3 regions of the Paenibacillus sp. FSL E2-0190 genome follow, and region 1 is predicted to be linked to each of the others. Evidence: riboswitches for the same ligand, from Rfam matches in the RefSeq annotation. Region 1 holds a riboswitch; each other region holds the start of a gene.

What was found. Region 1 has a riboswitch for cyclic di-AMP ahead of NST25_RS02670 (hypothetical protein). Riboswitches for the same ligand answer to the same signal wherever they lie in the genome.
Region 2: linked by a shared signal. The riboswitch ahead of NST25_RS25790 (TrkH family potassium uptake protein) and the one ahead of NST25_RS02670 (hypothetical protein) in region 1 are both predicted to bind cyclic di-AMP.
Region 3: linked by a shared signal. The riboswitch ahead of NST25_RS00190 (3D domain-containing protein) and the one ahead of NST25_RS02670 (hypothetical protein) in region 1 are both predicted to bind cyclic di-AMP.

Annotation. Positions count from the first base shown of each region.
Region 1 covers NZ_CP150306.1:603,856-607,136, forward strand. The annotation lists gene NST25_RS02660 (hypothetical protein) at 1-17, opposite strand, end outside; gene NST25_RS02665 (hypothetical protein) at 32-586, opposite strand; cyclic di-AMP (ydaO/yuaA leader) riboswitch at 655-819, opposite strand; cyclic di-AMP (ydaO/yuaA leader) riboswitch at 1,239-1,428, shown strand; gene NST25_RS02670 (hypothetical protein) at 1,680-2,096, shown strand; gene kdpA (potassium-transporting ATPase subunit KdpA) at 2,313-3,281, shown strand, end outside.
Region 2 covers NZ_CP150306.1:5,878,272-5,881,552, reverse strand. The annotation lists gene NST25_RS25795 (CPBP family intramembrane glutamic endopeptidase) at 1-775, opposite strand, end outside; cyclic di-AMP (ydaO/yuaA leader) riboswitch at 1,096-1,271, shown strand; gene NST25_RS25790 (TrkH family potassium uptake protein) at 1,336-2,694, shown strand; gene NST25_RS25785 (TrkA family potassium uptake protein) at 2,708-3,281, shown strand, end outside.
Region 3 covers NZ_CP150306.1:41,372-44,652, reverse strand. The annotation lists gene rsmA (16S rRNA (adenine(1518)-N(6)/adenine(1519)-N(6))-dimethyltransferase RsmA) at 1-209, opposite strand, end outside; gene rnmV (ribonuclease M5) at 206-757, opposite strand; gene NST25_RS00190 (3D domain-containing protein) at 934-2,100, opposite strand; cyclic di-AMP (ydaO/yuaA leader) riboswitch at 2,386-2,615, opposite strand; gene NST25_RS00185 (TatD family hydrolase) at 2,814-3,281, opposite strand, start outside.

The DNA of each region.
Region 1 (3,281 bases):
AGTCTGCGCTGGTCCATAGTAGGGTTCCTCCTTAGATTTCCAAAAGCTTTAAGTCTACATGATGAGTGACACTAGCCTTTTCTACACAAGCGAGCATTTCCATTTTATTCTCACAGACTGCGGTGTGCTCTAGCCATAGTCGGAACTTTTCTTTTCGTATAACAGATAGATGTAAGGGAAAGGTGCTGCGGGATCTCAAGACATACCAACCGGCGCTTACATCTTTCCAAGGCTCCTTGAAGGCTGTAAACCACGGGAGCTTTTGGTGTGATGACCAATCCTGCTGCTGCTGTTGTTCTCGAATTTTTTTATATATCTCATATACAATCTTAGAGTCTAAACAGTCTTTACAAGAAGAAGGTGTGCTGAACTGGCGAAGGGCTTGGATCTGGTTCTGGCCAAATGCATAGCCTACAATGTACCTGTGATTATGTTCTTCGAACCACAAGGCCCCGAAACAAACGTAATTTAGACTTATCGGCTCAAGCAGCCCTTGATGTATCCCTAAATAATAGTGCTTCAAAACATTCACCCCATCCAGCGTGCTATCACCTAATAAGCTCAGGTAACGCAAAAACCGCAGCAAGAGGAGGACCTCTGCTGCGGTTTTGGATTACAGGCAGATATACCTGGGCCAAAGCGTGGCGGATCAAGGGTCTCTCTCTTTACGCTTACGAGGTTAGCTGTCGGATTCGGACGGTGAGAGTCGCCCTACCTATTGAGACTTATGCAGTCTCCTTTGGATTCACCCCAAGTAGGCCAGGTGGCCTGATGGTTCCCCCGTTCCCTGCGAATGCAGGAACTCAGCGTTGATTGTTTTTCATGAATTAGATTCAACCCGAATCATACTCTTTTCAAGATTTTCTGTAAAAAACGGAAAATGTTCTTTTAGAGCAATTTTAACCATATCCTGCCGACTACGACTGAAAAACGAGGTAAATAGGTATTTATGGCGTGTTATCGCGCCTCTTTCTCGCTCAGCCTCAGCTTCTTGCGTTTCTACCTATAATGGGAATTTGCAGTATTTTCGCTCTAAAAAGGTGAAAAAAATCACATGGGTTATAGATAGCGATTAAACGCTCCAAACTCGAGTAAACAAGAGATATAGAGAGATTAGATATCAAGTAAGCGCTATCTAATGGGAAAATAGTTTTTAATTTGCATTATTTTGGCATCATTCAGGTTTTACAAGTCTTCGTGCATAAGAGTATGATTACTCCTGTTTCAACGACAATCGAATATTTGATCCGCTTAATTTCCGATAAGGAAAGCGGGGGAACCAACAATCGGCAGCCGATGTGAGAGTCGGAAGCCGGTTATGGGGTGAATCCTGTAGAGGGTGTGAGTGAGCTCGCATCTATACAGGTAGGGCGACTCTCACCGCCCGAATCCGACAGCTAACCTCGTAAGCGTATGGAGAGAGGATGAGTGCAATGTGACCGCTAGCGAGCCACAGAGGAGATCCTTTGTGGCTTTTTGCTGTGCTCTTAGAAGCAAAGCATTTATGGAGGCCTCCCCTAAGAGGTCGCTAAATTCATCATTAGCGGTATTTGTAAGGCAGCGTCTAATGACGTGACACAACCGAGCTTTAGGTTGTGCCCGAAAATGACGATAGGTCAACATCCTTTCGGAGATTTTCGTTGCCTCCTTGTTGTAAATGAGCAGGAGGAGAAAAAAAGATGACGGATCAGAATGAATATGTGCTTGTATGTGCGCCTACAAAGGCGGGAGAACATTTCATTAAACTTCTGAAGTTCAGGGGTATTAAGATGGCGGGATTAACCAACAATGTGGCTGAGAAAGCTTTACTTGAGGAGCTCGGGATTGAGCAGGTTATTCTAGTGGATACCCGCCATCAGAGCACTTGGTTTCGCCCATCGTTCCCGGTAGGCAGGGTATATCTGTTTGAGAGCAGCTTTCCGCTTTGCTGCCGCTATATTCAGATGTGCCGTACCTGGACGACACAGCCGATTTTTGTGATTACAAGTTCAATAAATCCTAGATTGGTCTATAAAAGACTTGGTGCGAGCTATGTAATCTATTCCCATAGTGGTGATGCTGATTTTCTAATCGATAGATCACCTCATCAAGGATAATGGAAGGAGTGCGGAAGATATGATGGATCTGTATATGGTGGCTTCGTTAGCTGTAATTTACGGGTTATTTTATGGCTTTATGCGCTGGTGCGCAGGTGTAGTTGAGGATACGGGGAGGGATAAGCTGTGATTCTAGTAATCGCTGTTACCCTACTGTTGTTTATATATCTGGTTTACGCGTTGATTCATCCTGAGAAATTTTAAGGAGGGGCATTCATGGGCATTTTGCAAATAGTCGTCGTAATTGTAATTCTCATCTTGCTGGTCAAGCCGATGGGAACGTATTTATATCATGTATTTTCTAACGAACCGAATCGTACGGATCGCTGGTTTGCAGGCACAGAGAAAGGTATTTATAAGCTGATCGGCCTGAAAAAACGGGACGGAATGTCCTGGAAGAAGTATGCACTCAGCTTTGTTTTAACTAATATCGTACTGGTTGCTTTCAGTTATATTTTTCTAAGATTACAGCGGGGATTGCCGCTGAACCCGAATGGAATTGCCGATATGGAACAGACGCTTTCATTCAATACGGTGATCAGCTTTATGACCAATACGAACCTGCAGCATTATAGCGGGGAGACGGGACTATCGTATTTTTCACAAATGGCAGTCATCACGATGATGATGTTCACGTCTGCAGCGAGCGGATTTTCTGTTGCGGTTGCTTTTGTCAGAGGGATTACAGGACAGAAATCAGTCGGGAACTTTTTCGAGGACTTCGTAAAAGCACATATTCGTGTATTCATTCCATTAGCTCTGCTAGTTTCATTGGTGCTGGTAGGATTGCATGTGCCACAAACGCTCAAGCCATCGCTTGAGGTCACTACACTCGAAGGGCAGACGCAACAAATCGCTATCGGTCCAGTCGCTTCTTTGGAATCAATTAAACACTTAGGTACGAATGGTGGCGGCTTCTTCGGAGCCAATTCAGCGCATCCTTTTGAGAACCCTAATCCACTTACGAACGTTCTGGAGATTCTCTCTATGTGGATGCTGCCAGCCTCTTTGCCATATATGTACGGATTGTTCGCTAAGAACAAACGTCAGGGCTGGGTGATTTTCACAGCAATGATGACCTTGTTCGTACTACTGCTGGGATTGAATTATTATGCGGAAACCAAAGGCAATCCAGCTATCAATGCGCTGGGGATCGAGTCTTCGCAAGGCAGCATGGAAGGTAAA
Region 2 (3,281 bases), 1.7 Mb from region 1:
AACCGAATAATGTTAGCTTTTCCGCTAAAGAGGTCTGTCCTTGTACGTAGGAGGTATGCCAAGCTGGTGCAGTGAATCCGGCATTAAAGCTGGATACCTGCTCTCCACTGAAATCAAAATAATAGTGCAATAAGGATTCGCCGACCTGAACAGTACTATCCGTATATACTAGCCCATGGCTTCCTGTATTCGATTCAATTTGTAGTTTGGCAGGATTTACTTCCCATTCTTGAAGCCAAGGACGAGCAAGATTCTCCTTCTGCGCTAGAGTGAGGTCAGCTCCCTTGTCCTCTTTTGCACCAACGGAAGCAATGCCTGGCCCCTCATCGGAGACAACTTTTGCAGCCTTTGAGAAAGCGACAATCTTACCGGTATACATATTGAGGTCAACGATGATTTGCGGCTCTTGCTCCGCTGAAGGAGTAAGCGTTGCCCGAAAGACATCAAAAGGATAGTTTTGATCCAATTTTTTCTTGGTGTAGTCCTCCACAAGCTTCTCGCGAGACATATAACCATAAAAGGAAGAGTCCGTCTGGTAAAGTACATTCCATTGATCGTTTGGTGCTTCGGTGTAGTTGAGCTTTTGTTCTGCGAATAATATGGCTTGGTCACGGGCTTCTGCCTTGCTAATGACGGTGGTATCTTCACCTGTAGGGCTACTAAGCAGTGAAGGGGAAATCTGAAACATAATAAATAGAATAAGACCGATAATGCCCGAGATGATGAGCCTCTTGGAGAGGGCACGTTGCTGTAAGGGCTGGCCGACGGGATTCATGTAACGCCTCCTTGTTATGTACTGACAATGTTATGTTCCATTATAGTATTAGTGCCTGGTTGGTTACAAAAAACATTATATGTTCTTTTTATGGGTAATAGAGATAGTATAGAATAGTCATGTGAATTTATACCATGAATTTTATCGTGTTCATTTCTGCACGAATGATGAGAATCGGTGTAATTGCAGGGAAAACACGGAAAAGTGATGAGAAAAGGCACTCCTTTTGATGCAGTCTCTTTAAACCGCATTTTTTCATGTGAATGAGCATTAATTGTGTCTTTGTGAATTCACTAAATAACGTATATAATTTGTATGCAATTGTATAGTAGCCGAATTTCTGGTGAAAACGGGGGAACCATAAGAAGTGATGAAAAGTGGAGTGTACACGATAAATGGCACTTTCATCAGGGGTGAATTTCGTTCTGGGAACGAATAGGGCAGCCTGCACAGTCCGAATCCGACAGCTAACCTCGTAGGCTAATTTACTGCAGGAACCAAGTCAGCATTGGTTTTCCAGTGCTTTTTTTGTTGGAATTTTTGATAAGAAGGTGAGCAAAGTGGCTTCACAGTTTCGCAGGATTTCTGAATTTAAGTTTCTGAAGCTCTCGCCGCCGCAGATACTGGTGCTTGGTTTTGCATCGATCATTCTGATAGGGGCCTTGCTGCTTATGCTGCCCATCTCAAGCACAAGCGGGAATTCCGTGGAATTTATTGATGCATTATTTACTTCAACGTCGGCAACCTGTGTTACAGGGCTTGTTGTGCTGGATACCGGAACTTCGTTCACCATTTTTGGAAAAACCGTAATTATGATTCTGATCCAGATCGGCGGCTTAGGTTTTATGACCATGGCCACTCTATTTTCACTGGTGTTAAAGCGTAAAATATCTTTGCGGGACAGGCTAATCCTACAGGAAGCCATGAATCAAGGCTCTATGGAAGGAATTGTGCGACTGATCCGGAGAGTCCTCATATATTCTCTTGTCATAGAAGGCTGTGCCGCTGTGCTGCTGTCTATTCGCTGGGCTTTTGATATGCCGTTGGGAAAAGCGATTTATTATGGCATATTTCATGCGGTGTCTATGTTTAATAATGCGGGGTTCGATATTTTTGGGGATTTTCGCAGTTTAACTGATTATGTATATGATCCGCTTGTGAATATTATTGTGATGTTTCTGATTGTCTCCGGCGGGATTGGTTTTATTGTAATGTCAGATCTGGTGGAGTTTCGGGTAACCCGCAGGCTGTCTCTACATAGTAAAGTTGTCCTGTCCACCAGTACAGGGCTGATTCTGATCGGAGCTTTGGTTATTTTTATATTTGAGTTTACTAACACTCGTACCCTGGGTTCACTGAATTTCGGCGGTAAAATATTATCGGCCTTCTTTCAATCCGTGTCTCCCCGTACGGCTGGCGCGAACACAGTAGATATTGCTGGACTTCGGCAGGCTACACAATTTTTTATAGTGATTCTTATGTTTATTGGTGCTTCTCCGGGCTCAACGGGCGGGGGGATTAAGACAACAACCTTTACGATGATGATTGGTGCTGTAATTGCTATGCTGCGTGGACGGGAAGATGTTGTGTTGTTCCGTTATCGGCTGGCTCAAGAGCGCATCTACAAGGCATTAACGATCACGCTGCTGGCTTTGTTGTTAATCGCCTCTGTGTCGATGATACTCTCCACAACTGAAGACAGTAATTTCTTGGCAATCTTGTTTGAGACGACCTCCGCCTTTGCTACGGTAGGACTGACTATGGGGCTAACTCCGGAACTGTCAGCGATCGGTAAGATTCTACTCTGTCTGACGATGTTTGCAGGTCGGCTAGGTCCACTAACCTTAGCGTATGCACTCGGTCCCAAACAGGGTAAACCACTGTATAAGTATCCGGAAGGTAAAATAATTATTGGATAGGAGTTAATTAGAAATGAAAGCACAGCAATTTGTAGTAATCGGCTTAGGTCGCTTCGGTTCAAGCCTGGCGCTTGAGCTGATGGAAATGGGCTACGAGGTGCTCGGCATTGACCACCATGAAGAACGCGTGGAGGAAATGAGCGATCAGCTGACGCATACGGTAGTAGCAGATGCTACAGATGAGGGAATTATGCGCTCGCTTGGTGTACGGAACTTTGATTGTGGGATTGTTGCGATTGGTGACAATATGGAGAGAAGCATTCTGGCGGCCATTTTGTTGAAGGAGATTGGAGTCAAGCAAGTGGTGGCTAAGGCAATCTCTATCCTTCATGGCCGCGCACTGTCGCGGCTGGGGGTTGATCGGGTTATTTTTCCGGAGCGGGATATGGGGATTCGTGTGGCACATCAGCTGGTGACGCCCAATTTGCTGGATTATATTGAACTGTCCAAGGATTATAAAATTGTCGAGCTGACCGTACCGTCCTGCATGAACGGCAGAAGCTTGTCTGATTTAAATACAAGAGCTAAATATGGCTGCAGTATTGTTGCCCTAAATAGGGAAAGTGGAATAATCGTCGCTCCAACTG
Region 3 (3,281 bases), 560 kb from region 1:
AGTGCCAGACGCTCCGTCAGCGCTCCAATTCCCGGCCCGATCTCCAGCGCCCCAGAATCGCTATCTAGTCCAGCAGCGTCTACAATCTTGTCCAAAATATTCTGATCAATCAAAAAATTCTGTCCCAGGCTTTTCTTGAACTTGAATCCATAACGTTGAATAATCTCTTTGGTCCGTTTTGGAGTCGAAATTTCCTCTCTACCACTCATGAAGTAATGCCTCCCTGATCAATTTGGGCGAGAGCCCCGGCAAATTCCTCCCGCGTAATCCCAAACATCGCCAGCCGCTTGTACAGCTGTTTGCCGTTACAATATCCGATTCCAAGCAAATTACCAAGTGCCATACGTCTTTCAGCAGCCCGAGGGTGTACAAGCATTCCAGCGGCCATAAGATCATCAATACCAATCAAAGCAGGTGCTCCTTCAAAAGAGGTATGTACATTACGCAGCGCATGACGAATCGCCTCTGGCGATGCATTCTCTACACCGATATCCCCTTTTCGAGTTGCGTCCTTCTCTGGAATAAAAGCATGCTTGCAGCCCGGCACCTTCGCTGAAACGATTTTACGAATTCGCTCCCCAGCATGGTCCGGGTCCGTAAGAATAATAACCCCTCTACGTTCCATAGCAAGCGCGATCTTAGCAATTACAGTCCGGTTTACAGCAGAGCCGCCTGTCTCAATGGTATCCGCTTCTACAGCACGCTTAATGGCTACGGTATCGCTTTTGCCTTCAACGACGATTAATTCCTTAATCATATTTCTTGACTCCTTCCAAAAAAAGCAAAAAGAAGAGGATTCGCTCCTCTTCTTTTGGTTAAAGAATGTATAAGTGATGAGCGGTTGCTCTGCGATCAACGAAATGATCATCCAGCGTTCCTTAACGGTTATCATCACTATAGCTTATCAAAGGATTTTTTGCAAAAGCTTCAGTTCTAGTTAAGCTCTGGTTTCACAGGTCCAATCACATAAACGGTACGTGATTTACGGCCGAAATTACGAGCATGGCTCAGGGAATCATAATAGACATCCACTTTATTGCCTTTAATGGCACCGCCAGTATCCTCTGCACGGCGGAATCCAAGCCCATCGATATAAACCCACCAGCCAATAGGAATTACATTCGGATCTACTGCAATTGTACGACCTTCCGTTACGCGTGTTCCGGAGGCAGTTTTAGTACCTATCCCTGGCTCTTCTGACGAATAAGCTGTCATGGAGACGTTCTTAATCATCTTCTTGTACTCAAAGTCTACGCCAGCCTTGCTTGTGACGTTCTTAGTCTTAGCGCTAACTTTAGTCGTTTTGGAGGTAGTGCTTGATTTGGAAGTTGTTGTAGCTTTAGCAACTACAGTAGGCTTAGGAAGTGCTTTAGTACCAACGGCAATGATCTTATCTTTTGTTACCGTTTGTACTTCCTTGCCGATCATGCGCATAGAGGCCAGTTCTCCGTCTTGATAGATCTTTTCAATATGCTGAACCATGACGCCTGGTTTGCCTGCCTGTGCCACTCTAACTGTTCCCACAGTAAGGGAGGGATCTGCTGTCTTAATAACACGGAAAGGTAAGTTAGTTGTTCGCTGTACCGTTTGCTTGTTGATACGAACGATCTTAATCTCCATGTCAGCAGAGATGGTGGTGTCTAACGAAGGAAAAATCTTATCATAGCCTTCTAGGTTGATACCCAGTTTGTCAATCGCTTGACCGATAGTGTCTTCGGTCGTATATAACGTTTTTGTTGCTCCGTCCGCAGTAAGGCTAAATTTCTGCGCACGATTGATAACGACACGGTCACCGTCTTTTATTTCATCACTCAGACCTAAAGATAATTCATCATGCGGCTGCAGCGAAATTTGCTCTTTCTCCAACACATCACCAAGAAGTGCTTCTCGCGTTTCAAGTGTCTGTGTTTGCCCGTCTATTACTAAAACTAATTGTTTATTACTTTGACCGTGTACGTACAGCAGAATTAACAGCGCGATTGCGATTGAAATCACACCTGCAAGTAAAAGTACGCGAGTATTTACTTGCTCCCACCGTAATGCGAAAGACCTGCTGGATGACTGCGAATCATGGGATACCTCTGGTTGGAATAAGCCCATTCTCTCCATCCTCCTTACATAGCCTCGTCGTCAATTTGTATATCATGAGGACTGAATTTCTTTGACGAAACTATTTGAGATTGTCACAGGATACGCACGTATTAACTTAGCGTCTCCTGCTCATGGATCGCCTGCTCGGCACAGCTACTCCCACACCTGTTATATAACAGTATGCGGGCAACATTCAGTTTATTCAAAAATAAAGAAGCCTAAAAAGAGTTCTCTTGAGGACTCTTTCGTGGCTTCTCCGATGTCAGAATACGCGGGAATGTTTGTGCACGAGGTTGCCTCTCTTACTTGCGCTTACGGGGTTAGCTGTCGGGTTCGGACGAAAGAGAGACGCCCTATTTCAGGTCACCCGCTCACGGCGGTTGCCCTTAAATTCACCCCAAAGACCACGTGAAGAAATCAAATATTGTTCTGCGGCAATTCCTAGTCGTATTCAAGATACAGGCATGCGGCAGTTCAATATTGGTTCCCCCGTTCTCCATACGGAGACTCAGCGAGACGATCCATGAATCAATGGCTGTCACAATAACAACAGCTCACATCACTGAAAAGATGATATCCTGTTTTGATGCATGTTGTAAAGGACGATTCAACCACGTTTACGCAAATATATGGTTAAAATATTGTAATAATCAGCCGTTTTTATATTAAAAAAGTTTAATATATCGGCCATTCTCTATTTTTCACCCGTTTTACTCCTGTTTTCAGACAATCCCAAATCGTTCCAGTGCGTTCGCATACGTAATTTTAGCTAATTCTTCCCATGTTAACCCTTTAATTTCAGCCGCAGCCTCTGCTACTAACTTCACATGAGCACTCTCATTTCGCTTGCCTCGGAAGGGGTGTGGAGTCAAATATGGAGCGTCTGTTTCGATCAATAATCGGTCCAATGGCGTCTGTGCAAGCACCTCTTTAGGCACTCTGGCATTTTTGAACGTGATCGGTCCTCCAAATGACAAATGAAATCCTAGGTCTAGACACATTTTTGCGGTTTCCCAGCTGCCTGAGAAAGAATGCATTACGCCACCAATTTCATTTGCTTTTTCCTCCCGTAAAATCCGTACGACATCTTCATGGGCATCACGGTCATGTATACAGATTGGCATTTTTAGTTCACGGGCTAGTCCAATTTGTTTGCGGAAGACCTCCTGCTGCACATCCTTGGGAGAGGT